DNA from 3 places in the Micromonospora jinlongensis genome. Region 3 is predicted to be linked to each of the others. Evidence: predicted binding sites of a transcription regulator. Region 3 holds the regulator's gene; each other region holds the start of a gene.
What was found. Region 3 encodes HrcA, which represses chaperone genes, less so after heat shock. Its sites were predicted from a motif close to GGTTNGCACNCTCNNNNNGAGNGTGCNAACC; they were not measured.
Positions count from the first base shown of each region.

Region 1: the regulator HrcA is predicted to act here: its motif matches at 6,560-6,590, upstream of groL (chaperonin GroEL).
Region 2: the regulator HrcA is predicted to act here: its motif matches at 3,769-3,799, upstream of groES (co-chaperone GroES).

Region 1 covers NZ_JACCHK010000001.1:3,845,169-3,855,600, reverse strand. The annotation lists gene HNR22_RS17050 (hypothetical protein) at 1-2,185, opposite strand, end outside; gene paaN (phenylacetic acid degradation protein PaaN) at 2,365-4,038, shown strand; gene HNR22_RS17040 (GNAT family N-acetyltransferase) at 4,208-4,738, opposite strand; gene HNR22_RS17035 (cold-shock protein) at 5,076-5,279, shown strand; gene HNR22_RS17030 (hypothetical protein) at 5,376-6,512, shown strand; gene groL (chaperonin GroEL) at 6,785-8,407, shown strand; gene HNR22_RS17020 (hypothetical protein) at 8,464-8,712, opposite strand; gene HNR22_RS17015 (GNAT family N-acetyltransferase) at 8,791-9,726, opposite strand; gene HNR22_RS17010 (S8 family serine peptidase) at 9,795-10,432, opposite strand, start outside.
Region 2 covers NZ_JACCHK010000001.1:3,517,926-3,528,357, reverse strand. The annotation lists gene HNR22_RS15455 (ATP-binding cassette domain-containing protein) at 1-597, opposite strand, end outside; gene HNR22_RS15450 (sugar ABC transporter substrate-binding protein) at 713-1,807, opposite strand; gene ybaK (Cys-tRNA(Pro) deacylase) at 1,987-2,466, opposite strand; gene HNR22_RS15440 (THUMP-like domain-containing protein) at 2,477-3,673, opposite strand; gene groES (co-chaperone GroES) at 3,933-4,247, shown strand; gene groL (chaperonin GroEL) at 4,318-5,958, shown strand; gene HNR22_RS15425 (molybdopterin-dependent oxidoreductase) at 6,084-7,856, shown strand; gene HNR22_RS15420 (hypothetical protein) at 8,206-8,766, opposite strand; gene HNR22_RS15415 (WhiB family transcriptional regulator) at 9,600-9,983, opposite strand; gene HNR22_RS15410 (LuxR C-terminal-related transcriptional regulator) at 10,237-10,432, shown strand, end outside.
Region 3 covers NZ_JACCHK010000001.1:2,904,034-2,914,465, forward strand. The annotation lists gene HNR22_RS12520 (SDR family NAD(P)-dependent oxidoreductase) at 1-750, shown strand, start outside; gene ppk2 (polyphosphate kinase 2) at 823-1,734, shown strand; gene HNR22_RS12530 (16S rRNA (uracil(1498)-N(3))-methyltransferase) at 1,754-2,488, opposite strand; gene dnaJ (molecular chaperone DnaJ) at 2,490-3,635, opposite strand; gene hrcA (heat-inducible transcriptional repressor HrcA) at 3,711-4,733, opposite strand; gene HNR22_RS12545 (DUF4870 domain-containing protein) at 4,959-5,606, shown strand; gene hemW (radical SAM family heme chaperone HemW) at 5,661-6,884, opposite strand; gene HNR22_RS12555 (enoyl-CoA hydratase-related protein) at 6,904-7,713, shown strand; gene HNR22_RS12560 (SDR family NAD(P)-dependent oxidoreductase) at 7,836-8,600, opposite strand; gene HNR22_RS12565 (hypothetical protein) at 8,973-9,833, shown strand; gene HNR22_RS12570 (phytanoyl-CoA dioxygenase family protein) at 10,055-10,432, shown strand, end outside.

The DNA.
Region 1 (10,432 bases), 940 kb from region 3:
CCGTCCGCTCCAATCGCCCGACCAGCTCGCGGATCGCGTCGTGGAAGTCGTCGTCCGGGGTGAACCGGTGGCCCTGCACCGGTGGGGGCACGGTGTCGGTCGGTGGGATGAGCAGTCCCTTCGGGTCCCGCACCCGACGGTCGACCCGGGCTGCCGGGTCGTCGGGTCCGTCCAGGAGCGGGACGAACACCGGTCCGCCCACCGCGTCGGTGTACCGCCACAGGTTGATCCACCGCCAGGCCAACCGGCCGCCGACCTCGCGCAACATCTCGTCGCTGACGTACGCCGGGAAGATCCGCCGGTAGCGGTTTCCGAGCGGGGAGCCGTAGGTCAGCAGGGCCACCCGTCGGCGACAGTGGTCGGGGAGTTGCAGGATCGTCACCGCCGCGAGCACGCTGCCGTGGCTCTGTCCGGACAGCACCACCGCGTTCCCGTCGGCGGTGAGCTGCCCGATCCGGCGGGTCAGCTCCGGGACCGCCCGCTCGACGTAGCACGGCGGGGCGAGCGGGTGCGCGGCGCGCGGCCAGAAGGTGGCCAGTTCCCAGAGCACCCCGACCAGCCGGATCGCGCCGGATCGGTAGGCGACCAGTCCCATCACCGCGAGGACCGTGGCGAACAGCCCGATCAGCAGAGCGCCCAGGTCGGTCACGAAGATCACCGGACGGGCCAGCGACTCGCCGCCCAGTCGCAGCGCCAGCGCACCCGGGCCGGGACCGACCACCGAGAGCCCGGCCGCCGCGAGGGTGAGCAGTGCCAACACCACGTACGCGGCGACCAGCAGCGGCCCGAGCCGATCCGTGAGCCGGGCACGCACGATCGCGTCGCGGACGGCCCGGACCCGTTCCGGGGCCGCCCGGGAGGCTTCCGGATAGTCCCGCCGGACCAGTTCCTCGGCCTCCCGGCGGCGACGGCCACGGCGAAGCCGGGGCACGAGCACTGCCGTCATGATCACCAGGAGCACGGCGAGGGAGAAGCCGAGGGTGGCCCAGCGGAAGGCGATCGGCGGCGACAGCGGTGGCGCACCAGGCGGTAGCGGCCGTGCCGGCGTCGGGCTGGAACCACGGTCCAGATACTCGGCGAGCCCGTAGGTCAGGCCCGAGTCGTAGGCGACGCCCAGCCCGATCGCGACGGTGATCAGCACCGGCGCGCCCAGCCCGGCCAGCAGGAAGTGGGGGCGAGGAAGGGAACGCCGCTGCACCACGACCACCAGGCCGAGCATCGCGAGCAGCGCCACCTGCCCGGCGAACAGCCCGGCGGCAAGCATCCCGTACCCCGGCAACATTCCCTCGGCCGTCCACGACGGACGTGGCAGCGACGCGTACCCCAGGGTCAGTGCGGTGAGCGCGACGGCCACCCAGCGGATCGTCAGCGAACTGCGCTGGTCGTGCTCTCCGCGCCGCTCGATCGCCGGTCGGCAGAGCAGCACCACCGCCCCGGCGAGCAGCACCACGTCCGCCGCCAGCAGCAGCCAGCCGGGCACTGTGGCGTCGTGCGGCGCCAGAGCCAGCAGCAGAGTGAGGTTGAGCGTGCCCAGCGCCACCGCGACGTGCACCGAGCGCAAGCGGCGCAGCAGCGACCGAGTGTCCCAGAAGGCGGGCGCGTCGAGCCGGTCCGCACCCACCCCGGGCGCGTGGTCGCTGTCCTCGGGGAGCTGCCAGGTCCGGGCACCGAGCCGCCAGATCAGGACGATCGCGATGATCGGGGGTACGGCCAGCAGCGCGAGCCGCTGACCTGGTGGCACGCCGCCCAGCCAGGAGATCTCCCGCCGCCCCTCCAGACACCTCGGGTAGGCCGCGCACTGCCAGGCGATCAGGTCGAGGGACACCCCGACGGCGGAGAGCACGTACATCGCGGTCATCGTCGCGGCCAACACTCGGCACAGCGCCCGCGCGGCACGGCCTTCGCCACCGGTGACCGGCAGCATCCAGACCGCGATGTTGCTGAGCATGAACGGCAGGAGCAGGACCAGGGAGAACGTCCGGGTCGCGGTGCCGCCGGTCAGCCGGCTCCAGCGGTACGCCTCAAGCGTCACCCCGTCGCGGTCCGCGGGGGCACCGTAGCCGGGCCGCGGTCGGTAGAAGCCGGCATTGTCGTCTCCCGCGACCCGCGCGACGATCGGCCGGTCGAGGATCGTCTCCGGCCCCTTGTCGGCGACCCCGTGCACCCGGATCTCGGTGATCCTCACCCGCCGCCCTCCCGTGGCCGGCTCTCCTGGCCGGAGGCCCGCGGTTACCCGCTGGCGCCGCGGGCAACCGCGGTGCCGTCGGTCATTGGCGCTTCTGCTCCCGAACCCGACTGCGGCATGAGCCGCTGTCGGGCATTCGCGCTACTGCTCGCGGACCGGACTCAGGCATGATGGCGGGCATGACGGAGACCCCGCATCCCCTGTACGACAGGCACGCCGACACCCTCAACCGTGCGCTGACCGCGATCACGGAGCGGGGCTACTGGTCCGCCTATCCCGAATCCCCCAGCCCTCGGGTGTACGGCGAGACCGCCGCCGCCGACGGCAAGGCCGCCTTCGAGGCGTACCTCGGTGGTGACTTCCCGCTCGACCAGCCGGGCGCTGGCGACCGGGTCGCCACCGAGACGAGCCCGTTCGGGGTGGAGCTCGCGGTGCGCTACCCGCACGCCGGCCCCGGCGAGCTGGTGAGCGCCGCCTCCGCCGCACTGCCGGCCTGGCGCGACGCCGGCCCGCAGGCCCGGGTGGGAGTCTGCCTGGAGATCCTCGACCGGCTGCACAAGAACATCTTCGAGCTGGCCAACGCGGTGCAGTTCACCAGCGGGCAGGCGTTCGTGATGGCCTTCCAGGCCGGCGGCGCGCACGCACTGGACCGGGCCCTGGAGGCGCTGGCGTACGCGTACGCCGAGATGACCCGGCACCCGGGCACGGCAGGCTGGGAGAAGGCCGCCGGTAAGGGTGACCCGCTGCGGATGACCAAGACGTTCCACGTGGTGCCGCGTGGGGTGGCGCTGGTGATCGGCTGCAACACCTTCCCGACCTGGAACTCGTACCCCGGGCTGTTCGCCTCGCTGGTCACCGGCAACCCGGTGATCGTCAAGCCGCACCCGCGCGCGGTGCTACCGCTGGCCATCACCGTGAAGTACGCCCGGGAGGTGCTCGCCGAGGCCGGGTTCGACCCGAACCTGATCATGCTGGCGGCCGAGGCGCCCGGTGAGAAGCTCGCCAGCGACCTGGCCCTGCACCGCTCCGTGAAGATCGTCGACTTCACCGGCTCCACCGAGTACGGCGACTGGCTGGAGACGCACGCCCGGCAGGCCTCGGTCTACACCGAGAAGGCCGGCCTGAACACTGTCGTCATCGACTCCACCGACGACTTCGCCGGCATGTGCCGCAACCTCGGTTTCACGCTGACCCTTTACAGCGGCCAGATGTGCACCACCTCGCAGAACATCCTCATCCCCGCCGGCGGCATCGAGACCGACCAGGGGCACAAGAGCTTCGACGAGGTGGCCGGCGGGATCGCCGCAGCGGTCGGCAAGCTCACCGCCGACCCGGCCCGAGGCGTGGAGCTGACCGGCGCCATCGTCAACGACGGGGTGCTGGAACGGCTGGCCGAGGTGACCAGGGTCGGCGAGCCGGTGCTGGAGTCGCGGGCCGTGGCGCACCCGGCGTACGCCGACGCGGTGGTGCGTACCCCGACGATCGTGAAGCTGGCGGCGGACGACGCGGAGACGTACGGCCGGGAGTGGTTCGGGCCGATCTCGTTCGCCATCGCCACCGACTCCACCGCGCACAGCCTGGAGCTGCTGCGCCGGACTGTCGGCGAGAAGGGCGCGCTCACCGCCGGGGTCTACTCCACCGACGAGACGGTGCTGGACGCCACCGAGGCGGTCGCGGTCGAGGTCGGGGTGCACCTGTCCTGCAACCTCACCGGCGGGGTGTTCGTGAACCAGTCGGCGGCGTTCTCCGACTTCCACGGCAGCGGGGCCAACGCGGCGGCCAACTCGGCGTTGACCGATGGGGCTTATGTGGCCAACCGGTTCCGGATCGTTCAGTCGCGGCGTCACGTGTAGTGGTTGCGGTGGGGGTTTCCGGGGCAGCCCGACCCGCTCCGGGCGGTCAGGCTTGATCCCTGCGCGGGTCGGGCTGCCCCGGAAACCCTTTGTGGGCACTGTGGCGCGGGCGCTTCCGGTTTCTTTATGGGGGCATCTCAGTGGTTCTGCCTTGGGATGGGTTTTTCTTTTAGGCGGGTCTGCGCATCTGTAGCTCGTTCAGGGCTGGGATTGTGGGGTGGGGGACTCGTACCCCGGTGTCCTTGAAGCCCAGCCGCTGGTACGCCCGGTAGGCGCGGTCGTTGCCGACCACGACCTCCAGCAGCAGCTCCGGTCGGCCGCAGGCCCGTGACCAGTCGGCCACCCCGTCGATCAGGTCGCCGAGAAGGCCGCTGCCCCGCCAGGTCGGCGTGACGTACACGGCGTAGATCACGGTCAGCCCGGGCTCGTCCGGGGCGACAGTGCCACCGGCATGCCCGACCAGCCGACCGCCCGGGTCCGCGACGAACTGCGCGTTGTTCGGGCCGGCCGAGGTGTACGCGACCCGTGCGGCGTACTCGTTGTGCGGTCGGGCCGCCGCGTCCGCCAAGGTCTCCAGGAAGGCCAACGGTGCGTCGGCGAGCATCTCCAGTCGCAGCGCCCGCATCCGGGCGGCGTCCTCCGGCCGGCCCCGGCGGATCTCCGCCCGACGAACGGAGGTCGAGTCCGTATCGGTGGTCATGCCGCATGCCTATCACAGGGGGCGAACGGCATTTTCCGGGTCGGGCCCGATCTTCACCGGGCCGCGGCGCAGCCTCGATCACCTTCCCCCAGGCACTCACGACGATAAATCCGTCGGATCGCTGCGCCGGGTCGACCGGTGCGGCCGGAGCTGGTGTCGAAGCCACCAGGGCCATGCCCGATTTGTGGTCGTGCGCGGCTGTCAGTCCTCGTGTAGCGTGCGATTTCGGTCACCTGCTTCAATGGCGGTCATCGATTGCCGAGGTGGTGGTCCGAGGGCGCCCGGCCGCTCCGTGCGCCGGGTCAGGCAGCACCGCGCAGAGTGAGGGAAGTGCACCGTGGCACAGGGCAGCGTCAAGTGGTTCAACGCCGAAAAGGGCTACGGCTTCATCGCCGTCGACGGCGGTCAGGACGTGTTCGTTCACTTCTCCGCGATCGAGATGGACGGCTACAAGGCGTTGGACGACGGCCAGCGGGTCGAGTTCGAGATCGCCCAGGGCCAGAAGGGCCCCCAGGCGGAGCACGTACGCGTCATCGCCTGACCGTTCGCACCGGTCGGCCGCCGCCTTGGGGGCTGGCGGCGCGGGCGCGCAGCCGGGAAGATCGTGAACCGTTCCAGCCGATGCTGAGGAGCGTTCATGACCGACCAGCCACCCTCGTCCACCCCGCCCTACGGGCCGGGTGAGCCAGGCCCGTCCGACCCGACGCAGGGTCAGCCTGGCCCGGCCGGTCAGCCGCCTGGCTCCGTGCCGGGTCTCCCGCCGGCTGGTTGGGATCCTGCGCAGGGTGCCTGGGGCCCGGCCGGTCAGCCGCCGCAGGGGTGGGTGTTCCCGCCCACCGGGGGCTACCCGCCGGGAGCGGGGCCCTACGGTCCGCAGCCGTGGCATCCGGGGCCGCCGGTCAACTGGTACCCGCCGGGTTACGGGTACGACCCGAACGACCCCCTGGTCACTCCACCCGGTGCCGGCCTCGCCGGCTGGTTCAGCCGGTGCGGGGGAGCGCTGCGCCGAGGCTGGCGGCAGTTGGTGCCCATCATGCTGCTCACCCAGGTGCTGCCCGCGGCGGTGCTCTCGGTGATCTCGCTCGGGGTGGACCCGTCGGCGAACTGGGCCGCCGAGGCCGAGACGAGCACGACCGCCGCCCTGCCGGACAACTTCGCCGTCGAGCTGGTTGGCCTCCTGGTCGTGCTGATCGGCGGCAGCGTGCTGGTCGGGTTGTTGCAGGCCGTCGGGTGGGCTGCCGGCAGTTGGGTGATCACCCAGCAGGCGGCCGGTCAGCCGGGCAGCCTGGATTCAGCGCTGCGCTACGGCATCCGTCGGGCACTCGGGCTGTGGGGGTGGACCCTGCTGGTCAGCCTGCTCATCGGCATCGGTGTCTGCTTCTGCGTCCTGCCGGGTATCTACCTGGCGTTCGCGCTGAGCATGGCCGGTCCGGTCTACCTCTTCGAACGCCACAACCCGATCGGCCGGTCGTTCCGGATGTTCCACGACCGGCTCGGCCTGCTGCTCGGTCGGGTGGCCCTGGTCGCCCTGGCGGTGATCGTCGGCACCTTGATCCCCGGCGCCCTGGAAGGCGTGGGCACCTCGGCGTTCGGTACGGATCCCTTCGCGTCCCCGGGCAACGCGGTCGGGGCGGTGGTGGTGATCGGGATCACCGCGGTGCTGGCCCTCCCGGCCCACCTCGCCCAGATGATCGGTCTGCTGGTCACGTACGCCGAGCAGCGCGCCCATGAGGCGCCGGTGAACACTCCCGGACTGGCCGCGGAACTCGGCTGAGCGGCCCCATCGTGCTTGCACTCGGCAGGGGAGAGTGCTAAACAAGTCATTGGCACTCGCATACCGTGAGTGCCAACGGTCGGGACGGTGGGGCCAGGTTGTGCCGGTGTGGAGACACCGGGGCAGCACATGGCCGGTCGTCGCGGGCTATCCGGCCCGGCCGAAGGACGTCGTCGTCGCCAGGTGGCGACGTCCCTAGGTGCGCACACCAGGCGGCCCATCCGGGGCACACATCTCGGGTGGCCCGTGAGTGTCCAGGAGGACAACGCCGTATGGCCAAGATGATCGCTTTCGACGAAGAGGCTCGCCGCGGCCTCGAGCGGGGCATGAACCAGCTCGCCGACGCCGTAAAGGTGACCCTCGGCCCGAAGGGCCGCAACGTCGTGCTCGAGAAGAAGTGGGGTGCCCCCACCATCACCAACGATGGTGTGAGCATCGCCAAGGAGATCGAGCTCGAGGACCCGTACGAGAAGATCGGCGCTGAGCTGGTCAAGGAGGTCGCCAAGAAGACCGACGACGTTGCCGGTGACGGCACGACGACGGCGACCGTCCTGGCCCAGGCCCTGGTTCGCGAGGGCCTGCGCAACGTGGCCGCTGGCGCCAACCCGATGGCCCTGAAGCGGGGCATCGAGGCCGCGGTCGCGAGCGTCTCGGAGGAGCTGTCCAAGCTCGCCAAGGACGTCGAGACCAAGGAGCAGATCGCCTCCACCGCCTCCATCTCCGCTGGCGACAGCACCGTCGGCGAGATCATCGCCGAGGCGATGGACAAGGTCGGCAAGGAAGGCGTCATCACCGTCGAGGAGAGCAACACCTTCGGGCTGGAGCTGGAGCTCACCGAGGGTATGCGCTTCGACAAGGGCTACATCTCGGCCTACTTCATGACCGACCCGGAGCGTATGGAGGCCGTCTTCGACGACCCGTACATCCTGATCGCCAACAGCAAGATCTCGTCGGTGAAGGACCTGCTCCCGATCCTGGAGAAGGTCATGCAGTCGGGCAAGCCGCTGCTGATCATCGCCGAGGACCTGGAGGGCGAGGCCCTCGCCACCCTGGTGGTCAACAAGGTCCGTGGCACCTTCAAGTCGGTCGCCGTCAAGGCGCCGGGCTTCGGTGACCGCCGTAAGGCCATGCTGACCGACATCGCCATCCTCGCCGGTGGCCAGGTCATCAGCGAGGAGGTCGGCCTCAAGCTCGACGCCGCCAGCCTCGACATGCTGGGCCGCGCCCGCAAGGTCGTGGTGACCAAGGACGAGACCACCATCGTCGACGGTGCCGGTGACGCCGAGCAGATCCAGGGCCGGGTCAACCAGATCCGGGCCGAGATCGACAAGAGCGACTCCGACTACGACCGCGAGAAGCTGCAGGAGCGGCTGGCCAAGCTGGCCGGCGGCGTTGCGGTCATCAAGGTCGGCGCGGCCACCGAGGTCGAGCTCAAGGAGCGCAAGCACCGCATCGAGGACGCCGTTCGCAACGCGAAGGCCGCCGTCGAGGAGGGCATCGTCCCGGGTGGTGGCGTCGCGCTGGTCCAGGCCGGCAAGACCGCCTTCGACAAGCTCGACCTGGTCGGCGACGAGGCGACTGGTGCGAACATCGTCAAGGTCGCGCTGGACGCCCCGCTGCGGCAGATCGCCGTCAACGCCGGCCTTGAGGGCGGCGTCGTGGTGGAGAAGGTCCGTAACCTCGAAGCGGGTCACGGCCTCAACGCCGCCAACGGCGAGTACGTCGACCTGCTGGCCGCGGGCATCATCGACCCGGCCAAGGTGACGCGCTCGGCGCTGCAGAACGCCGCTTCCATCGCGGCGCTGTTCCTCACCACCGAGGCCGTTGTCGCGGACAAGCCGGAGAAGACCCCGGCTGCCCCGGCTGGCCCGGGTGGCGGGGACATGGACTTCTGAGTCCAGTTCCGACACAGAACGGGGCGGGCCGCTGACGCGGTCCGCCCCGTTCGTCGTCAGGTCGGCAGTGGGCGCTGGTTGCGCCGCTTCTGTGCCCGGTTGTACGGCGGAAGCAGCTGGATCGGCTCGTCCACCATCTCCCGTGGCTCCTCGACGACCGCCGACCCGTCGTCGGTGGTCATCTCGGCCAGTTGCTCGGCGTCGCCGTAGTCGAGCCGGTCGAACGGCAGTTGGCCGGGGAGTTCGCCGACCGGTTTCCAGGTGATCGGCGGGCCGTCCTCGGTCTGGTCGTCATCCGTGGTCATGGCTGCCTCCTCTACCGAAACGGTAGGGGGCGTCGATGACCGACGCGGGCGAATGGATCAATATCCCCTTTGCCCCGGTTACGCCACCGACAGGGTCCGCCGGTACAGGAAGAAGACCCGCTCGATCCGGGCACCCGCGCTGCCCGAGTAGAACGGCACCGGTCCCACCCAGCCGATCTCCGCCCGGGTCAGCCCCGCCGCCTGCTGGTCCCGCAGGCAGCGCCGCAGCAGCACGCCACCGATGCCCGACCCCTCGGCTGCCGGCGCGGTGCCCATCGGCCCGAACCAGCTCGGCCGGGACGACCCGTACGCGGCGAAGCCGAGCACCTCGCCGCCCCGCTCCGCCAGGTGGCAGCCGGCGCCGTCACGACCCACCGACCCGGCCAACTCGCCGTCCCACGTGCCGCCGAAGGTGGACCGGGCGAACGCGGTCAACGCCGGGAGGTCCGCCGGCTCCGCCCGGCGCACTGTGACGCCCTGATCGGCCAGCCGCCTCTCCGCCGCCTCGGTGGACCGCAGTGCCGGTGACCCGTCGTACGACAGGTCGGCGGTCATGTTCCAGGCGGTCCGGTCCTGCTGGTAGCCGAGCGCGAGGGCGGCGCAGACCGCCGGGGTGTAGCGGACGTCGATGCCCGGCCACGCGTAGTACGGCGGGTTCCCGGCCAGCAGCACCTCGGTCACACCGCGCTCGGCCAGCACCTGCTCGGCCCGCCCCAGCAGCGCCCGACCGACGCCCCGGCGACGCTGATCCGCATGTACCGCGACCAGGTCGACATGCCCGATGCCCGGCTCGGTCGACGACACCGAGCAGAACAACACCCCGACCAGGTCCGCACCCCGGTACGCGCCCAGCCCGACCACCGGCCGGTCGGCGGCGGCCCGGGGCCAGAGCACGTCCACGATGGCGGCGGCCTCGGTGGCGTCCTCGGGAAGGTCGAGAGCCTGCTCGCAGAGCCGCACCACGGTGTCGGCCAGGTCGGGGGTCAGCTCGGTGACGGTGATCTCGGCGTCCATGGTCGCCGACCCTAGAACACCGTGTGGCGGCCCGCGCTCCCGCCCGTCGGATCAGGAAGGAAACCTGCCTATTGCTGGGCGGCGCGCACGGCGGCGTACGCGTCCACCTCCCCGGCACCCGTGACGTTCGACGGAGCACCGCAGGCGTCGGACGGGTTGTCGGAGCGGTAGGTGGGCGTCGCCGCCGTGGCGGTGTCCCGCAAAATCTGCCGGGTCCGGGCCACGTCGCCGACCAGCGCCGGGTTCGCCGACCACATCAGCGCGACCACCCCGGCCACCTGCGGGGTCGCCATCGAGGTGCCGTCCAGCGCGGCGTACGTGCCGCCCGGCATGGCCGACACCACACCCACACCCGGCGCCAGCACGTCCGGCTTACTCGCACCCGGCACCGGCCCGCGCGAGGAGAACTCGGCGACCCGGCGCTGCGCGTCCACCGCGCCCACGGTCAGCACGTCCGCGTACGGCGCCGGTGGGTCGTCGATCGACGCGCACCACGGCCCGGTGTTGCCGGCGGCGGCGACCACGAAGATCCCGGCGGCGTCCAGTGCGGCGGTTGCCGGCCGCAGCACGCGCTGGTCGCAACCCTCGATGGGCGGGCAGCCCCACGAATTCGTCAGCACCTGCGGGGCGCGCTCCGGACGGCCGTCGGTCAACGGGTCGCCACCGGTCGGGAAGGGCGCCAGCATGAACTGGAGGCAGTCCAGGT
Region 2 (10,432 bases), 610 kb from region 3:
GAGCACCACGGCCAGGCCGTTGTCGGCGAGGCGGCGGACCAGTTCTAGCACCTGCGCGGTCTGTGCCACGCCGAGCGCCGCGGTGGGCTCGTCCAGGATGACGAGCTTGCTGTTCCACAGCACCGCCTTGGCGATGGCCACGGTCTGGCGCTGGCCGCCGGAGAGGCTGGAGACGTGCTGACGCAGCGAGGTGACGGTGCGGATGGAGAGCCCCGCCAGCGTCTCGGCGGCGAGCTGTTCCATGGTCGGCTCGTCCAGGACGATGCCGCTGCGCCGCTCCCGGCCCAGGAACATGTTCTGCACGATGTCCAGGTTGTCGCAGAGCGCGAGGTCCTGGTAGACGACCTCGATGCCGAGCGTGGCGGCGTCGCGGGGGCTGCCAATGTGTACCGGTTCGCCGTTGAACAGGAACTCTCCGGCGTCGGTGGGGTGGATGCCGCTGATGCACTTCACCAGGGTCGACTTGCCGGCGCCGTTGTCACCGACCAGTGCGGTCACTTCGCCCGGGTGGACGGTCAGGGCGACGTCGCGGAGCACCTGGACGGGACCGAAGCTCTTGTCGATCCCGCGGAGTTCCAGCAGGGGGGTCGCGGACACGGGGGGTCTCCTTCGCAAGGGAGGTCGGGGCCCGTCCGGCGGGCGCCGCCCGGCACGGGAGGGGTGCTCCCGTGCCGGGCGGCGATGGTCGTCCCGGCGGGTGGTGCGGCGTCGGTCAGCTGATGCCGGCTTCGGCGCAGAACTTGGCGTACGCTGCGGTGCAGACCTGCTCCTTGGTCACGTAGCCGTCGGCGATGACGTCCTTGACGGTCTCCTTGGTGATGGCCTTCGGGGTGAGCAGCACCGAGGGGACGTCGCGGTTGCCCTCCGGGTCCTTCACCGTCTGGCCGGTGTCCTTCTTCTCACCCTTGGCGAGCGCGATGGCCAGGTCGGAGGCCGCCTTGGCCTCTTCCCGGACCGCCTTGTAGACGGTCATGCACTGGTCGCCGGCGAGGATGTTCTGCAGGCCCTCGGTGCTGGCGTCCTGCCCGGTCACCGGCACCTTGCCGTTGAGCTTGTTCTTCTTCAGGATCGAGATGGCCGCGTTGCCGAGACCGTCGTTGGCGGCCAGCACACCGTCGATCTTGCCGTTGGCCTTGGTGAGCTGCTGCTCGAAGATCGTCGCGGCCTGCGCGTTGTCCCACGCGGGCACCGCGTCCTCAGGGCCCTTGACGTACTCCTTGGCGTCGAACTTCGGCTTGAGCACCGAGTCGTAGCCGTTCTTGAACAGGGTGGCGTTGTTGTCGGTGGGGGAGCCGTTCAGGTACGCCACGACGGGGTTCTTGGCGCCCTTCTCGGTCAGGCACTTGGACAGACCCTCGCCCTGCAGCTTGCCGACGGTCTCGTTGTCGAAGCTGACGTAGTACTGGGCGGAGCCGCCCAGGGTGAGTCGGTCGTAGTCGATGGTGGCGACGCCCTGCGACTTGGCCTTGTCGAGCACGGCCTTGCCGGTGCCGGAGTCCAGGTTGACGATCATCAGGACGGTGACGCCGCCGGTGATCATCTGGTCGGCGATGGTCTGGAAGGCGGTCTTGTCGTTCTGAGCGTTCTGGATGTCGGACTGGACGCCGGCGGCCTTGAACGCCTCCTCCAGGAACCGCCGGTCCGCGGTCTCCCAGCGGACCGAGGACTTGCTGTCCGGGAGGATCACGCCGATCTTGGGAGTCTTGGCGGAGTCGGCCGAGCCGGAGCCGGAGTCATCGCTACAGGCGGTCAAGCCGCCGGTCGTGAGCAGGCCCACGGCGGCGATGGTGAGGATCCCCTTACGCATGTGCAGGGTCCTTTCGGAGGTGGGGGAGGTGTTGTTTTGTTGTGCCCGGCAACGTATTTCGCGTCACACCGGCTCCACAAGACCGCGCAGGTGCATAGTTTGTTGGGAGCGATAACAATTCAGCAACGCGACTGTTACTCCCCGGGTATCCCACGGGGGAGTCGACGTAACGAAGGCCGTCAGTGGGTCTGCAACGGCGCGGTGCGGGCGTCGGTCAGCGCCACCAGATCCGCTGCGGCCAGTTCGAGTTGCAGACCCCGCCGACCAGCCGAGACGTAGATCGTCGGGAATTTCAGCGCGGAGTCGTCCAGCACGGTGGGCAGCCGCCTGCGCTGCCCGAGCGGGCTGATCCCACCGCGTACGTAGCCGGTTGCCCGCTCGGCGACCGCCCGGTCGGCCAGCGTCGCCCGCTTGCCACCGACGGCCGCCGCGAGCGCCTTCAGATCCAGCTCGCCGGTGACCGGAACGACCGCCACGGTCAGTGCGCCGTCGACCTCGGTCACCAGCGACTTGAACACGCGCTCCGGTGGCACGCCGAGCGCCACCGCCACCAACGCGCCGTAGTTCGGGGCGTCCGGTGCCACCCGGTACGGATGGGTGCGGTGCGCCACCCCACGCTTGACCACCAGTGCCGTCGCCGGAGTGCCCTGTCCTGCCACACCGGCGACGCTAGTCGACCGGCCTACCGATCAGCACTGTCGGTGCGCCGGCGACCCGGGTGAGCACCAGGCTCGCCGCCTCGTCGCCGGCCAGCCGCAGGTCCCGCCGAAGCTGCTCCGGGGTGAGCGCGGAACCCCGCTTGAGGATCTCCACCCGGCCCACCCGACGGTCGCGCAGCAGCGCCCGCAGGCGCTTGAGCGAGAACGGCAGCACGTCGGTGATCTCCAGGCAGCGCGCGTACGGGGTGGGGGTCGGATGGTCGGCGTAGAGGTAGGCGATGCTCGGGTCGCCCAGAGTGGCGTCCAGTTCGGCGGCGAGTTCGGCGACGAGGTGCGCGCGGACCACCGCCGGGTCCGGGTCGTACAGGTAGCGACGCGGCGGCCCGACCGGCGCCTCGTCGGCACCCGAGCCGCTGAGCTGGTCGCGGCGGGTCTTGACGCCCTGCTGTCGGTAGAGGGTGGCGCGGCGGGGCACCTCCGCCAGGTCACCACACCACAGCGCGGCCTCGACCAGGTCGCCGTCGACACCGACCCACTCCGCCTCCGCGCCCGCCGGAATGAGCCTGTGGTCCAGCCCCGGCGCCACCTTCACCACGGTGCGCGGCACCCGCTCCGCCAGCCCGGTCACGAAGTCCCACGGAGGCGAGTAGGCGCGCGGGTCGAAGACCCGTCGCCCGGTGCCGGTGGTGCGGCGGGCAGGGTCGCAGAAGACCGCGTCGACCCGGGAGACGTCGAACGCGGTGGCATCCCCGCACTCGACAGTGAACAGGTCGGCCAGCCCGGCCGCCTCAGCGTTGGCGGCGGCCATGGCGGCGGTCACCGGGTCGGCCTCCACCCCGTACACCCGGATGCCGGTCCGGGCGGCGGCCAGCGCGTCGGCGCCGAGGCCGCACCCGAGGTCGGCCAGGGTGCGCACGCCGGCCGCGTGGAGCCGGGCGGCCCGACGGTCGGCGACCACCCGGCGGGTGGCCTGCTCCAGGCCGGGGCGGGTGAGGAACATCTCCGCGGCTGCCGGGCCGAACTTGCCGATCGCCCGGTGGCGCAGCTCAGCCTGGGTGAGCGCCGCCGCGGCCAGCGTCGGCGGCACCCCGGCCGCGCGCAACGCCGACGCCGCGGCCAGTGGATCACCGCCGGCCAGCCCGGCCGCCGCCGTGAGCGCGGCCGACCCCTCGGGGGTACGCAGCGCCGCCAGCTGATCGAGATCCACCCGGTCATTGTCCGGGTAGACCCGGAAATCCGGGCTGGCGGGGCGCGACTCGCTGGCACTCTCCTTGACGGAGTGCTAGCCACGGAATAACCTGCGATTAGCACTCTCACCCTGAGGGTGCCAGCTTCCGGGTCTCACGACCCGGGTGCGCACGCCAGGCGGACCGGCACCCGCGACGACGGCCCCGCCCGGTGGCATGAGGCAGATTGACGCTGGTCGGCCCCGCCGGCCAGCAACGAAACCAGTACCCCAGGAGGGTATGCCCGTGACTACCGCGACCAAGGTTGCGATCAAGCCGCTCGAGGACCGCATCGTGGTCCAGGCGAACGAGGCTGAGACCACCACTGCGTCGGGCATCGTGATCCCCGACACCGCCAAGGAGAAGCCGCAGGAGGGCACTGTCCTCGCTGTCGGCCCGGGCCGCGTCGACGACAACGGCAACCGGGTTCCGGTTGACGTGCAGGTCGGCGACACCGTCCTCTACTCGAAGTACGGCGGCACCGAGGTCAAGTACGCCGGCGAGGAGTACCTGGTGCTCTCCGCCCGCGACGTCCTCGCGGTCATCGAGAAGTAAGCAACCGATCAGTGCCACTGCCCCGGTCCGGCTCGCCGGGCCGGGGCAATGGCGCTTCGAAGGGACATTAATGGCGAAGATCCTGAGCTTCTCGGACGACGCCCGGCACCTGCTGGAGCACGGTGTCAACGCCCTCGCGGACGCGGTCAAGGTCACCCTCGGCCCGCGCGGGCGCAACGTCGTCCTGGACAAGAAATTCGGTGCGCCGACGATCACCAACGATGGTGTGACCATCGCCAAGGAGATCGAGCTCACCAACCCGTACGAGAACCTTGGCGCGCAGCTGGTCAAGGAGGTGGCGACCAAGACCAACGACGTCGCCGGCGACGGGACCACCACCGCGACCGTGCTGGCCCAGGCGATGGTTCGCGAGGGTCTGCGCAACGTGACCGCCGGGACCAACCCGGCCGGCCTCAAGCGGGGCATCGACGCGGCGGCCGCCAAGGTCTCCGAGGCGCTGCTCGGCCGTGCCGCCGATGTCACCAGCAAGGAGTCGATCGCGAACGTGGCGACGATCTCCGCGCAGGACGCCACGATCGGCGACCTGATCGCCGAGGCGATGGAGCGGGTCGGCCGCGACGGTGTCATCACCGTCGAGGAAGGCTCCATGCTCACCACCGAGCTGGACGTGACCGAGGGTCTCCAGTTCGACAAGGGCTTCATCTCGCCGAACTTCGTCACCGACCTGGAGAGCCAGGAGTCCGTCCTTGAGGACGCGTACATCCTGGTCACCACCCAGAAGATCTCGGCGATCGAAGAGCTGCTGCCGCTGCTGGAGAAGGTCCTGCAGAACAGCAAGCCCCTGCTGATCATCGCCGAGGACGTGGACGGCCAGGCGCTCTCCACCCTGGTGGTCAACTCGCTGCGCAAGACCCTCAAGGTCTGCGCGGTCAAGGCCCCGGGCTTCGGTGACCGGCGCAAGGCGATGCTCCAGGACATCGCGATCTCCACGGGCGCCGAGCTGGTCGCCCCGGAGCTGGGCTACAAGATCGACCAGGTCGGCCTGGAGGTGCTCGGCACCGCTCGGCGCGTCGTGGTCGACAAGGAGAACACCACGATCGTCGACGGCGGTGGCCAGAAGGCCGACGTTGCCGACCGGGTCGCCCAGATCCGCAAGGAAATCGAGGCCTCCGACTCCGACTGGGACCGGGAGAAGCTGGCCGAGCGGCTGGCGAAGCTCTCCGGTGGCATCGCCGTCATCAAGGCTGGCGCGGCCACCGAGGTCGAGATGAAGGAGCGCAAGCACCGCATCGAGGACGCCATCGCGGCGACCAAGGCTGCGGTCGAGGAGGGCACTGTGCCCGGCGGCGGCGCCGCCCTGGTGCAGATCCTCTCGGTCCTCGACGACGACCTGGGCTTCACCGGTGACGAGAAGGTCGGTGTCTCGGTCGTGCGCAAGGCGCTCGTCGAGCCGCTGCGCTGGATCGCGCAGAACGCCGGTCACGACGGCTATGTCGTGACGCAGAAGGTCGCCGACCTGGAGTGGGGCAACGGCCTCGACGCCGCCAAGGGCGAGTACGTCGACCTGGTCAAGGCCGGCATCATCGACCCGGTGAAGGTGACCCGCAACGCGGTCACCAACGCCGCCTCGATCGCTGGTCTGCTGCTCACCACGGAGAGCCTCGTGGTCGAGAAGCCGGAGCAGGCCGAGCCGGCCGCCGGCGGCGGCCACGGCCACGGTCACGGCCACCAGCACGGCCCGGGCTTCTGACCCGGTAGCGCCACCCGTTCCGGGGCACACCGTCGTACGGCGGTGTGCCCCGGCTCGTCTTGTGGGTCTCTTACCGACGCCGCCGTTGTTGGCGAGTGGACCGGATGATCGCGCACACTGGGCCGATGAGCACCACGTCGCGGCGCTACGCCGCGCTGGCCGGGATCACCGCCGCCGCCGTCGCGATCGGAATCGCCGAACCGGTGGCGGTCCTGACCGGCCCCCGGTCGGCACCGCTGGTCGCGGTCGGCGGGGTGGTCGTCGACGCCGTCCCCGAGTCGCTGAAGCAACTCGCCATCGACCTCTTCGGCACCGCCGACAAGATCGCGCTGCTGGTTGGTACGGGCCTGTTGCTGGGAGGGTTCGCGGCGCTGTTCGGTGTGCTGGCGGTCCGGCGGCTGGCATTCGGCCTGGCCGGCATCGCCGCGTTCGGCGTCATCGGCGTGGCCGCCGCGCTGACCCGTTCCGGTGCGGACGCCGCCGACGCACTGCCGTCGCTTGTCGGCGCCGGTCTCGGCGGCCTGGTGCTCTGGCTGTTCATCGCCGGCCCGTTCGAGCTGGACCCCTGGCCCTGGTCACCGCCCACTCCGATCGTGCCGCCGGCTGCGTCGGTGCCGCCCGCGGGTCCGGTGCCGCCCGCCGCGCCGGTGTCGCCTGCGGGTCCGGCGCTCGGGTCGCGGGCCGAGCCGCCCTCGGCGGCCTCGCCGACGCCGGAAGGCCTGCCGGTGCCGGTGACTCCCGCCGAGCCGGTGTCGCCTGCTGGCCCGGTGACGCCCGCCGCGCCGGTGGCTCCGGGCGGGCAATCCGCGACCGGGGCTGCAGAAGTCGACCCTGAGTCGCGGCGGCGGTTCCTCACCAGCAGCGGGGTGTTGCTCGGCACAGCCCTGGCGGCAGGTCTCGGTGGGCGCTGGCTGGCCGGTCGACGCGGGGTGTCCGCCGCTCGGGACGCGATCCGGCTGCCCGCGCCGGTCGCCCCCGCAGCTGCCGTACCCGCAGGCGCGGACCTCTCGCTGGCGCAACTCGCGCCGTACGTCACCTCGAACCTCGGGTTCTACCGGATCGACACCGCGCTGGTGGTGCCCCAGGTGGACCCGGACAGCTGGCGGCTGCGGATCCACGGGCGGGTCGGCACCGAGCGCACGTACACCTACGCCGACCTGCTGGCCCGGCCACTGGTCGAGCGGTACGTCACGTTGGCCTGCGTCTCCAACGAGGTGGGCGGAGATCTGATCGGCAACGCCCGCTGGCTCGGCGTACCCCTGCGGGAACTGCTCGACGAGGTCGAGCCGGACGCGGACGCCGACCAGGTCGTCGGCCGGTCCGTCGACGGCTGGACCTGCGGCACCCCCACCGCCGCGCTGCGCGACGGGCGGGACGCGCTGCTGGCGGTCGGCATGAACGGCGAGCCTCTGCCGGTCGAGCACGGCTTCCCGGTCCGGATGGTGGTGCCCGGCCTCTACGGGTACGTGTCGGCGTGCAAGTGGGTGACCGAGCTGGAGCTGACCCGGTTCGCCGACTTCGACGCGTACTGGGTGCCGCGCGGCTGGTCCGTCCAAGGACCGATCAAGACCCAGTCGAGGATCGACACGCCCCGGGGACGTAACCGGCTGACCACGGGGCCGGTGACCATCGCCGGCGTGGCGTGGGCGCAGCACCGGGGCATCCGCCAGGTCGAGGTACGCGTCGACGACGGCGAGTGGCAGCAGGCCGAGCTGGCCCCGGCCGTGTCGGTGGACACCTGGGTGCAGTGGTCCTGGCGCTGGGACGCCACGCCAGGCGAGCATCGGCTCCAGGTCCGGGCAACGGACGCGACCGGCGAAACCCAGACCGAGCGTACGCAGGATGTCGTCCCGGACGGTGCCACCGGCTGGCACACGGTCACCGTCACCGTCCGCTGATCCGGCGGTGCCGGGCGGTCCACGCCGGCTCCGGCGGTGCCGGACGGGTCCGCCCCGGCTCTGGCGGTGCCGGACGGGTCCGCCCCGGCTCCGGCAGTGCCGGGCGGTCCACGCCGGCCGGAACCCGTCGGCGCGCTGTCGGTCCGGCCCGGTGGGCAGTGTCGCGCCGGCCGTGTGAGCCCGACCGTGCAGATCTTGGACAGTTTCCGTTAGCGGCTGACGGAAACTGTCCAAGATCTACCGGGCGTGGTGACGGTGTCCTTGTGTTTGTGGGGGATATGCCGCTGGCCGGCACCCCGGGTGGGGGTGCCGGCCAGCGGTCGGGTCGTTCAGTGTGCCGTTCGGTGGGTCAGCTGTTCCAGTGCTGGGCGACCAGGTCGGTGGCCTGCTGCTCCCACTGCGCGTAGGCGTCCGGGTAGGCGGAGACCTGCACGGTCTGCGCGGCCTCGGTCAGCGGCATGTCCTGCCACCCGTCAACCTGCTTGAGACCCTTGAGGAACGCGGTCGTGGAGTACTCGGGGTCGGTGATCTGCTCCGGCGTACCCCAACCCGAACTCGGGCGCTGCTGGAACAGGCCCAGCGAGTCGTGGTCGTTGGCGTCGCCGAGGTGGCCCAGGTTCTCCAGCTTGGACTCCTGCAGGCTCGTGGCGATGGAGATGACCGCGGCGCGCTCGGGCAGGCCGGCCTTCTTCGTGGCGGCGATGATCGCCTTGACGTTCGCGGTCTGCTCATCATTGAGGGTGATGTGGGACTGGTCGCCCTGCGGCTTCGGGGCGGCCGACTGCACCGCTACCGCGACCGGCTTGGCATCCACGGGGTTGGCGTGGGCGGCGATCGGACCGGCGAAGACACCACCGGCGAACGCGAGACCAGCAACAGACAACATGCTCTTACGGAAGATCGTGTTCATGGGGGTAGCTCCTTCGGGGGTAGGAAACACCCGGCCACTGACGGGGGTCGGCGGCACAAGGGTGTGAGCACCTCGTCCGGCGCTGCATCAAACAAAGGGAAAGTTTGGGGAGGTCGGCACCGGCAAGCCGGGGGCTTGCGGGGGGCCGGGGTGGCGGGTGCTGCGAGCCGGGGGGCTCGGGCGCCGGGTTCATGTGTAACGACCGGGGGTCGGGGGTCATTCCCCGGTGGGCCCATCGCCGACATCCGCTCGTGTGAAGCGGTGCCGGGGTGTCTGGCGGTCGTTGCGGAAGTCTTCAACGATCCGGCCCGGGCCGGCATTCCAACCGGCTACCAGCGTTTCCAACCCTGGCGGGCCGGTGAGCCGGTGGTCCTGCGATCGTCAGGGTATGTAACGACCCCGCCCCGGCCATCATTCCGATCCACGGGTGCGACCGGTCACTGGCCAAAGGCCCCGAAGGCCTCGAACCTCGTGCCGCGGTCATCGGCGCCCTCGGCTTAACCCCTCAAACCGGACAAACCCCCCATGCGGCCGTGCGGTCGGCTCAGCCCGTTCGTTCTGGGCATGATCCACTCGGCTTTGCCGAAGTCGGGGTGTCCGAGGCGGTGGGATACCCCGACATCATTGAACCCGTGTCGATCATGCGGATTTTTGGCGAGACCGGGCGGGAGGCCGATCCGCCTAGGGTCGGGGATGTCGAGCCGCCCAGGGCCCCGACGGCGTCGAGCCGTCCAGGGCTCCGAGAGCGTCGAGTCGCCCAAGGGCCCCGGGGACGTCGAAACCGCGCCCCCGAACCAGGGACGCGGTTTCGCGGACGTCAGGTACGTGTCGGGTCAGGCGACGTTGCGTTGGACTGGGATGGCTGACTTGTGCGGGTGGCCCAGTCGGGCCTCCAGCCGTGCGACGTCGACCCGGGCGTGCCGGCGGTCTGCCAGGTCCTCCCAGCCGACGGCGAGCAGTCGCAGTCGTTCCGACTCGCTGAAGCCACCCCACACGCCGTACGGCTCACGGACCGACAGCGCGTGTGCGGCGCACTCGGCCCGGACCGGGCAGGCGCGACAGACCGACTTGGCGGCGGACTCGCGACGCAGTCGGGAGGAGCCGCGCTCGCCGTCCGGGTGGAAGAACTGGGCGCTGTCCCGCCCTCGGCAGGCACCGAGCCGTTGCCAGTCCCAGAGATCGACGATGGGTCCGGGCAGTCTACGTACGTTCGACATCAGCACCCCTCCTCCCGCGCGGCTCCGCGAGAATCCTTGTGGCCGGCATCCGGGCGGCGGGCCGCGCAGGCGCACCGTTCCCGGCCTGGACATCCCGGTACCCGGGCCGCAGCCGACTCACACGTGTGTGATCGAAAACGTCCTACAAATTGCGGCTTTTGCCCCATCTGTCGGAAAAGTTCAAAGGATTGCCGGGAACCCCCTCCCCAGCTGACCCCGTCATGGTCTGCTCGTTGGCGGAGAGGAGACCACAGTGCGTACCGTCCTTGTGTGCGTTCGGACACCACTCGCGGCCCAGCACCTTGCTTCTGCTGCCGCGCGGCTGGGGTTGTCAGCAATCGTTCGTACCGCAGTCTCCGATCCTGAGGTGATGCTGCGGCTGGCCGAGCGACCGGCCGACGTCGTGTTGGCCGACACGGCCCTCACCCGGCCGGACAGCGCCGGCTTCG
Region 3 (10,432 bases):
GCGGTACTCGTGACCGGGGCCTCGCGCGGGATCGGCGCTGCGGTGGCGACGGCGTTCGCGGTCGGTGGCGACCGGGTGGCAATCCACCACCGCGACTCGGCCGACGCGGCCGAGGAGCTGCGCGCGCAGTTGCCCGGCAACGGGCACGTGGTGGTCCGCGCGGACCTCACCGACCCGGACGCCGTCCGGGCCATGGTCGACCGGGCCGCCGAGTTGCTCGGCGGGTTGGACGTGCTGGTCAACAACGCCGGAACGTACGGCGAGCGGGACGAGCCGCACCCGATCTTCGGCACCTCCTACGAGCAGTGGCAGCAGCGCTGGCGGCGGGTGGTGGAAACCAACCTCACCGGTGCCGGCAACGTCACCTGGTGCGCCGCCCAGCACATGCGCGAACGCGGTGGGCGGATCGTCAACGTCTCGTCCCGTGGTGCGTTCCGGGGCGAGCCGGACCAGCCCGCGTACGGCGCCAGCAAGGCGGGTCTGAACGCGCTGGGTCAGTCGCTCGCCGTGGCGCTCGCGCCGTACGGCATCACGGTCGCCACCGTCGCGCCAGGTTTCGTGGCGACCGACATGACCACCGAGCACCTGCGCGGCGAGCACGGTGCGGCGATCCGGGCGCAGAGCCCGTTCGACCGGGTGGCCGAGCCGGAGGAGATCGCCGCCGCGGTGCACTGGCTGGCCTCGCCCCAGGCCGAGTGGGCCTCCGGCACGATCGTCGACCTCAACGGCGCCTCCTACCTGCGCAGCTGACGGCGGAACAGCCGCCCACATCACCCGGCCAGGGGGTGGTTCGCGGCCCGAGGGCGGGTAAGTCTCTCCGACATGGCCGACTCCGCGCTGCTGGACCTCACCGCCGACTACCGGGTGGCCGATGGCCACGACGACGACCCCGTCCTGCTCCGACCCGACGGGACGCCCGTCGACACCTGGCGGGAGGACTACCCGTACGACGAACGGATGGACCGCGACGAGTACGACCGCGACAAGCGGCTGCTCCAGATCGAGCTGCTCAAGCTCCAGGACTGGATCAAGGAGTCCGGCGAGCGTCTGGTGATCGTCTTCGAGGGTCGGGACGCGGCCGGCAAGGGCGGCACCATCAAACGTTTCATGGAACACCTGAACCCGCGTGGGGCGTCGGTGGTGGCGCTCGCCAAGCCGGACGAGCGGGAGGCCGGCCAGTGGTACTTCCAGCGGTGGTTGGCGCACCTGCCGGCGGCCGGTGAGATCGTGCTGTTCGACCGTTCCTGGTACAACAGGGCCGGCGTGGAGCGGGTGATGGGCTTCTGCTCCCGCAAGGAATACCTGGAGTTCCTGCGTCAGGCCCCGGAGCTGGAGCGGATGCTGGTGCGCTCGGGCATCCGGCTGGTCAAGTTCTGGTTCTCGGTCTCGCAGAACGAGCAGCGCACCCGGTTCGCGATCCGCCAGGTCGACCCGGTCCGGCAGTGGAAGCTGTCGCCGATGGACATCGCGTCACTGGACCGTTGGGACGAGTACACGGAGGCCAAGGAGGCGATGTTCTTCTGGACCGACACCGCCGACGCGCCGTGGACGGTGGTGAAGAGCAACGACAAGAAGCGGGCCCGGCTGGAGGCGATGCGACACGTGTTGCACCGTTTCGACTACGCCGGCAAGGACCCCGAGGTGGTCGGCACGCCCGACCCACAGATCATCGGGTCGGCCGGGCTGGACCTACGGCCGGAGGAAGAGGTGGTGCCGGTGTTCCCCCGGCCCTGAACGGGCCCGAAGCCCACGGTCACCAGCGGCCGAGGCGGGTGGCGAGCACGCTGAGCGCCGCCACTCCGGCGGTGGAGGTGCGCAGCACCGCCGGCCCGAGCCGCACCGGCCGGCCGCCGGCCTCGCGGAACGCGGTCAGCTCGGCCGGGGCGATGCCACCCTCGGGGCCGACCACCAGGACGATCTCACCGGTGGCGGGCAGCTCGGCGGTGGTGAGCCGCTCGTCGGCCTCCTCGTGCAACACGAACCCGGCGGCGGCGCCGGCGATCCGGCGGACCACCGTGGCGGTCGACTCGTCCGGCGCACCGGCCACCACCGGCAGCCACGGCCGGCGGGCCTGCTTGGCCGCCTCCCGGGCGGTCGCCACCCACTTCTCCCGGGCCCGTACGCCCCGGTCACCGCGCCACTGGGCCACCGAGCGCGACGCCGCCCAGGGCACGATCTCGTCGACGCCGACCTCGGTCATCGCCTGCACGGCCAACTCGCCCCGGTCGCCCTTCGCGATGCCCTGCACGGTGACGATCCGGGGTACGGGCGCGTCCGCGTACCCCCGGGAGGTGATGGTGACCTCCAGGGTGCCCCGGCGGACGGCGGTGACCACGGCGGCGGCCGTGCCACCCCGCCCGTCGGCGAGCAGCAGCTCCTCGCCGACGCGCAGCCGCTGCACGGTGGCGGCGTGGTGACCCTCGGGGCCGTCCAGGGTCAGCGCGTCGCCGGTGGGCAGCGCCTCGACCAGGAACAGCGGCGCGGACACCTCAGGCGTGCCCGTTGAACGCGTCGCGCATCCGGGAGAAGAAGCCGCCCTGCTTGGACAACTCGGCGACCTCCTCACCGCGGGTCTTGGCGAAGTCGCGCAGCATCTTTTCCTGGTCGGGGTCGAGCTTGGTAGGCGTCCGCACGTCCAGGTGCACGTAGAGGTCGCCTCGGCCGGTGCCGCGCAGGTGCGGTACGCCCCGGGCGCGCAGCCGCAGCGTGCTCGCCGGCTGGGTGCCGGCCTTGACGTCGACCGTCTCCTCGCTGTCCAGGGTCTTGATGGTCAGCCGGGTGCCCAGCGCCGCCGCGGTCATCGGCACGGTGACACGGCAGTGCAGGTCGTCGCCCTTGCGGGAGTAGACGTCGTGCGGCCGCTCGTGGATCTCCACGTAGAGGTCGCCGGCGGTGCCACCACCCGGGCCGACCTCACCCTGCTGGGCGAGCCGGATCCGCATGCCGTCCTCGACGCCGGCCGGGATCTTGACGGTCAGCGAGCGGCGGGTGCGCACCCGGCCGTCGCCGGCGCAGGTGGGGCAGGGGTGCGGGATGGTCGTGCCGTAGCCCTGGCACACGGTGCACGGCCGGGCGGAGACCACCTGGCCGAGGAAGGTGCGCTGCACCGACTGCACCTCGCCCCGACCGGCACACGCCTCGCAGGTCGCCAGGTGGGTGCCGGCCGCCGTGCCGGCGCCGGAGCAGGTGGTGCACAGCACCGCGGTGTCGACGGTGATCGGGGCCTCGACGCCGAACGCCGTCTCGTGCAGGTCCAGTTCGAGGCGCAGGATCGCGTCGGCGCCCGGCCGGGTACGCGGACGCGGACCACGGGCGCCGCCCGCGGCACCGCCGAAGAACGCGTCCATGATGTCCTGGAAACCGACGAACGGGCCGGCACCTCCGGGACCTCCGGGGCCTCCGGCACCGCCGCCGCCCGGGGCGAGCGGGTCGCCACCCAGGTCGACGATCTGCCGCTTCCGGTCGTCCGAGAGGACCTCGTACGCGGCGTTGATGTCCTTGAACTTCTCCTGTGCCTCCGGGTCCGGATTGACGTCCGGGTGGAACTGGCGCGCCAGCTTGCGGTAGGCGCGCTTGATCTCGTCATCGGAGGCTTCCCGGCTCACACCGAGAATGCCGTAGTAGTCCCTGGCCACTGCGTTCCGTGTCCTCATGTTCGTCTCGCGTTGTGCCGGTCGGCGGCCGCAGCCGGCCGCATCGGCCCTGACCAATCAGTTCTGGGCCAGCAACTCGCCCACGTAGCGTGCCACGGCGCGAACCGTGGCGATGTTGCCGGGGTAGTCCATCCGCGTGGGCCCCAGCACCCCCAGGCCGCCGACGATCGTGGCGCCCGGGCCGTAGCCGGTGCTGACCACGGAGGCGGCCCGCAGGTTGTCGAACTCGTTCTCGTCGCCGATCAGCACCCGGGTCGTGCTCGGCTCGGTCTCGCCGATGAGCTTGAGCAGCACGACCTCCTCCTCCAGCGCCTCGAGGATCGGTCGCAGGGAACCCTGGAAGTCGAGCAGGCCGCCCCGGGTGAGGTTGGCGGTGCCGGCCAGGGCGATGCGTTCCTCGTGCCGCTCGACCAGGGTCTCCAGCAGCACCGTGGCGAGCGTGGTCATCGCCGGACGCAGCTTGGGCGACGACTCCTCGACCAGTGCCTGCACCAGCGGCGGCGTGTCGGACAGCCGGGCGCCGGCGAGCTTCTCGTTGACCAGTCGGCGCAGGTCGGTGACGTCGTCGGCGGACACCGGCCCGGGCAGCTCCACCAGACGCTGCTCCACCCGCCCGGTGTCGGCGATCATGACGACCATCAACCGGGTGGTGGAGATCGGCACCAGCTCCAGGTGACGCACCGAGGAGCGGGCCAGGCTCGGGTACTGCACGACGGCCACCTGCCGGGTCAGCTGGGCGAGCAGCCGCACCGTGCGGTGCACCACGTCGTCGAGGTCGACCGCGCCGACCAGGAAGCGCTCGATGGCCCGGCGCTCGGCCGGGCTCAGCGGCTTGACCCGGGACAACCGGTCGACGAAGAGTCGGTAGCCGCGGTCGGTGGGCACCCGGCCGGCACTGGTGTGCGGCTGCCGGATGTAGCCCTCCTCCTCCAGCACGGCCATGTCGTTGCGGACCGTGGCCGGGGAGACCCCGAGCTGGTGCCGCTCGACCAGCGCCTTGCTGCCGACCGGCTCCTGGGTGGAGACGTAGTCTTCGACGATGGCGCGGAGCACGGCGAGTTTCCGGTCGTCGAGACCCATCCTCCGCACCTCCTGTCGCACGTCGGCCGCCGGCGTCCTCGGCCGGCCAGGCCGTCCTGGCACTCGACTGTAACGAGTGCCAGTCTACGTCGGCGTGCCCGCCAGCGCGATGATCAACGGCTGCCCGTCGGTGCGGCCCGCGCCACCCCGCCGGGCCGATCGACCCTCACGGCCGGGCGGTGTCGCTCTGGTGCCGCGTTGCCACGTGCCCCTACGGTGGCATCCATGACTGAACCTCCTCGCCCTCCCGGCGCGGGTGACCCCGGTAACTACCCGCCGGAGCCGACCTCCCCTGGCTCGTTTCCGTCGTCGGAGCCGCCCACCGCACCACTGTCCGGGGCACCCGGCCCGGGCGGCTATCCCCCGGCCGGTGGCTATCCGCCGCCCACCGGTGACCAACCGCCGTCAGGCGGCTACCCTCCGGCGGGTGGCTACCCCCCGCCCGGCGGCTATCCCCCGCCCGGTGGCGGCTACCCGACCGGCGGCGGCTACCCGACCGGTGGCGCCTACGGCGGCCCCGGCGGCGGCTTCGCCAACAACGAGGACAAGACCTGGGCGCTGGTCGCCCACTTCGGCGGCGCCGTCGGCGCGCTGATCAGCTTTGGTCCGCTGGGCTTCGTCGCCCCGCTCATCGCCTACCTGGCCCGCGGCCAGCAGTCGCCGACCGTCCGGGCACACGCCCTCGCCGCGCTGAACTTCCAGATCCTCTGGTCGATCATCGCGTTCGTGCTGCTCTTCGTGAGCTGGTGCCTGCTCTTCCTGCCCAGCATCGCCGTCGTGGTGATCCAGATCCTGTTCGGGATCATCGCCGGCATAAAGGCCAACGAGGGCACCGCGTACCGCTATCCGATGACGGCCAACTTCATCAAGTGATGCCGGGTCGGCCGCTCCCCCGGCCGGCCCGCACCACCGGAACGGCCTGCCCACTCAGGGCAGCAGGTCACGCACGACAGCGTCGGCGAGCAGCCGCCCGCGCAGGGTGAGCACCGCCCGGCCGGCCGCGTACTCGTCGGCCGCCAGCAGCCCGTCGGCCAGGGCCCGCTCGGCGCCCGCCCTGCCAGTGGCGTCGAGCACCGCCAACGGGAGGCCGCTGGCGAGGCGCAGCCGGAGCATCACGTCCTCCATGTGCGCCTCGTCGCCGGTGAGCACCTCCCGGGCCAGGCCTGGTGACGCGCCCGCCGCCAACCGCTGGGCGTACGCCGAGGGGTGCTTGACGTTCCACCAGCGCACCCCGCCGACGTGGCTGTGCGCCCCCGGCCCCAGCCCCCACCAGTCCGCGCCGGTCCAGTAGAGCAGGTTGTGCCGGCACCGGGCGTCGTCGGTGCGCGCCCAGTTGGAGACCTCGTACCAGGAGAGCCCGGCCGCGTCGAGCGCGGCCTCCGCGGCCAGGTAGCGGTCCGCGGCCACGTCGTCACTGGGGTACGCCAGCTCGCCGCGCCGCATCCGGGCGGCGAGCCGGGTGCCGTCCTCGACGATCAGGGCGTACGCGCTGACGTGGTCCACCCCGGCGGCGACGACCTGCTCCAGCGAGGCGGCGAAGTCCTCGGTGCGCTCCCCCGGGGTGCCGTAGATCAGGTCCAGGTTGACGTGCTCGAACCCGGCGTCGCGTGCCTCCAGGGCGGCGGCGGTGGCCCGACCGGCGCTGTGTTTGCGGTCCAGGATCGCCAGCACTCCCGGGGAGGCGGACTGCATGCCCAGCGAGATCCGGGTGTAGCCGGCGGCCCGCAGCAGCTTCAACGATTCCGGGGTGACCGATTCGGGGTTGGCCTCGGTGGTCACCTCGGCGTCGGCGGCCAGCCCCCAGGTGCGGTCGATGCCGTCGAGGATGCGGGCGAGGTCGTCGGCGGGGAGCAGGGTGGGCGTTCCGCCGCCCACGAAGACGGTGTCGACCCGGGGCGGCGGGCTGTCGCCTAGCACCCGGGAGGCGAGCGCCAGCTCGGCCAGGACGGTGTCGGCGTACCCCTCGCGGCTCGCACCGCCGCCCAACTCGGACGCCGTGTAGGTGTTGAAGTCGCAGTAGCCGCAGCGGCTGGCGCAGAACGGCACGTGGACGTACACGCCGAAGCCGCGCGCGCCGACCGCCGTGGTGGCGGTGGCGGGCAGCGATCCGTCGACGGGGACGGTCTCACCATCTGGAAGGACGCCGGGCATGGCCACTAGTGTGCCCGGCATGACCTCTCCCGACGTCCTCGTGCGGGTCGCCACGGCCCGCGGGGTGACCACCCTCACCCTGGACAGCCCGCACAACCGCAACGCGCTCTCCACCGGCCTCATGACCCAGCTGCTGGCCGGGTTGGGCGACGCGGTCGCCGACGAGACGGTTCGAGCGATAGTGCTCGACCACACCGGCCCGGTCTTCTGCTCGGGCGCCGACCTGAAGGAGACGGCCGCGGCCTACGCCAGCGGGACGGTGCCCGCCGCGATGCTGGGTGACGTGCTCGCGGCGATCTGGGACTGCCCGAAGCCGGTGCTGGCCCGGGTGGGGGGGCCGGCACGGGCCGGCGGGCTGGGCCTGATCGCCGCCGCCGACCTGGCGGTCTGCGCCGACGAGGCGACGTTCGCGTTCACCGAGGTACGCATCGGGGTGATCCCGGCGGTGATCTCGGCGACCGTGCTGCCCCGGCTGCACCCGCGCGCCGCCGCCGAGCTCTACCTGACCGGGGACACCTTCGACGGTCGACGGGCCGCCGAGATCGGCCTGGTCACGGCCTCGGTCCCGGCGGACGGCCTGGACGACGCGGTGCGGCGCTACTGCGACTCGCTGGTGCGCGGCGCACCGGGCGCCCTGGCCGGGGCGAAGGAGCTGCTGCGCCGGCCGGGCACCGCCGAGCTGCGTGGTGACCTGGCCCGGCTCTCCGCCCTCTCGACCGGCTACTTCCTCTCCGACGAGGGGCGCGAGGGGATCATGGCCTTCCGGGAAAAACGATTGACTCGATGGGTGGCCGCTCTGGACGGTGGTTCCGGTGATCATGCCGGCTAGGACCGGGGCCTGCGGTGAATTCAGGCCGGCTTGGACCGGGGCGTCGGTGATCATGCCGGCTAGGACCGGGGCCGCCGGGGACGCCGCTGCATGATGTGGCGTCCCCGGGCCATTCGGTCCGGTCACCAGGCGGTCGCGCCGCCGTCGACCGGGTAGTTCGCCCCGGTGATGTACGACGCCCGGTCGGAGGCCAGGAACACCACCAGTTCGGCGACCTCCTCGGGCTGAGCGAACCGCTTGAGGAGCGTCTTGCCGGTGATCGCGTCCCGAGCCGCCTGGTTGTCACCCAGGTCGCGCTCACTTGCGGGGCTGACGATCGGCCCCGGGCTGACCGCCACCGCCCGGATCCCGTGCGGCGCGCCTTCGAGCGCGAGCTGTCGGGTCAGGCCGATGACACCGGCGTTGGCGGCGGTGTGGCCGACCATCGGGGGGACGTGACCGGCGATCATGCCGGCCATGGAGGCGGCGTTGATGATGACGCCACCACCGCGCCGGACCAGGTGGGGCCAGGCGAACTTGGACACGAAGTACGGCATGTCGAGTTCGCCGGTGATGGTGTACCGCCAGGCATCGACGGAGAAGTCCGGCATCGGGCCGAAGCGGAGCGCCGCCGCGTTGTTGTAGACCACGTCGAGCCCACCGTAGGTCGCGGCGGCGTCCTCGACGAACGTCCGCACCTGCTCCGGGTCGGTGAGATCGACCGGCGCGATGCCGGTCATCTCGCCACCGGCGCTCCGGACGAGTTCGACCGTCTCGTCGTTTCCGGCGACCTGGATGTCGGCCCCGACGACCTTTGCGCCCTCCCGCGCGAAGATCTGCGCGGCGACGCGCCCCAGACCGCCGCCGGTGCCGGTGACGAGCACGATCTTGCCGTCGAGCGTTCCCATGGAACTCCTCCTTGCTCCGTGGCTACCCGCAGGTCAGCTGAGTGAATGACCGGGCGAGCCAGCAATTGACATGTCAATCGGGAGTAAGCGCCTCGACCTTTCCGGCCATTCCGGGCGCCGTCGGGGTGGTGACACGCACGACAGGTCAGACTGTCAACACGCGCGGTGCCCGCGATCCGCCAGCGGGCCCCGGCACCGGATGCGTCGATTCTCGCGGAGCAGGGTGAGCCACACGGCCATACGGGCAGGTGAGAGCGCGGCCGGAGCGGGAATGCCCCGATCGGCACGGGTCGACAGAGCCGGCCTGGAACCGCGCGGACGACCCGGAGAGGCCCGTGGGGGACGTACGCTTGTCAGACTGTCGATCTGGGGGTGTGGGTGCGAACTCGGGCAACCGTGGCGGGTGGAGTGGTGCTCATCCTCGTCGCCGTGATCGCGATCTGGCTCGTCGTACGGCAGGTCGGTGACCGCCTCCAGTTGCCGCTGGCGGCCCGGAAGTGCACCGTGCAGGCCGACGGTCGGGTCGCGCTCGACGCCGACCAGATGGCCAACGCGGCGACCATCGCAGCCATCGGGGCGCAGCGCGGGATGTCCGAGCGGGCCGTGGTGGTCGCGCTGGCCACCGCCTACCAGGAGTCGGGGCTGCGCAATCTCGCCGACGGCGACCGGGACTCGGTCGGCCTGTTCCAGCAGCGGCCGAGCCAGGGTTGGGGCACCCCGGCCCAGATTCGGGACCCGCGCTACGCGGCCAACCGGTTCTACGCGGCGCTCAAGAAGGTGCGCGGCTGGGAGAAGATGCGCGTCACCGACGCCGCCCAGCGGGTGCAGCGCTCGGCCTTCCCGGAGGCCTACCAGAAGTGGGCCGACGACTCCGAGGTGCTCAGCCGAGCGCTGATGGGCGACGCGACCGGCGCGGTCGCCTGCACCGTCGGGCGTACCCCGGCGATGCACGGCGCGGCGGCGGCCACGCAGCTGACCCGCAACCTGGTGCTGGACTGGGGGCTGAAGGGCACCGACCCGACCGACCCCACCGGGTTGGCGGTGACGCCGGACGACCAGCGTGACGGCTGGCGGTACGCGCACTGGCTGGTTTCCCACGCCCAGGACCACGGCGTGAAGCGCGTCCGCTTCGGCGACCTGGAGTGGACCGCGCGGGCCGGCACCTGGGGCCGGGCGGACGGCGAGCAGAGCCCCGCCGGTCAGGTGGTGGCCGAGGTGTTCAACGAGGGTTGACCGACCCGGATCTCTTAACCGGCAGTCACCGCACAATCGGACAAGTCTCCGCAAACACCCCTATTGATCACGGTCAACTCACTCTCCGCACTCCTCTCGCTGCACGGGGTCCCCCTGCGGCCCACCAGCCCCACACGCCCTCCCCGGGGCCAGATCCGTCGCGTTACGATCGGCGGCCTGTGCCAGAAAAGGTTTCACCTCATGGGGAGGGGTACTACGCGGTGTTCGATTACGGCGACCGGACCGGTTACGAACCGATCAGCGACACTGACCGCAAGGAGTTCCACGAGCAGGGCTTCCTCCTGCTGCGCAACGTCCTGACGGAGGACCACCGGGCGGCGCTGGAGGCGGCGGTCGACCGCGTCTACGCGGAGGAGCAGGCGAAGGGCACCACCAAGAAGGACGGCACCCTGCACCTGCTGGGCTTCCTGGAGCGCGACGAGCTCTTCGGCGAGCTGCTCACCCACCCGATCGCCTTCCCGTACATGTGGGGGCTGGCCGGCTGGAACATCTACACCCACCACAACCACCTGGACGTCACCCCGCCGGCCGCCGAGCCGGAGAAGCCGTACTGGGGTTGGCACCAGGACGGGTACCGG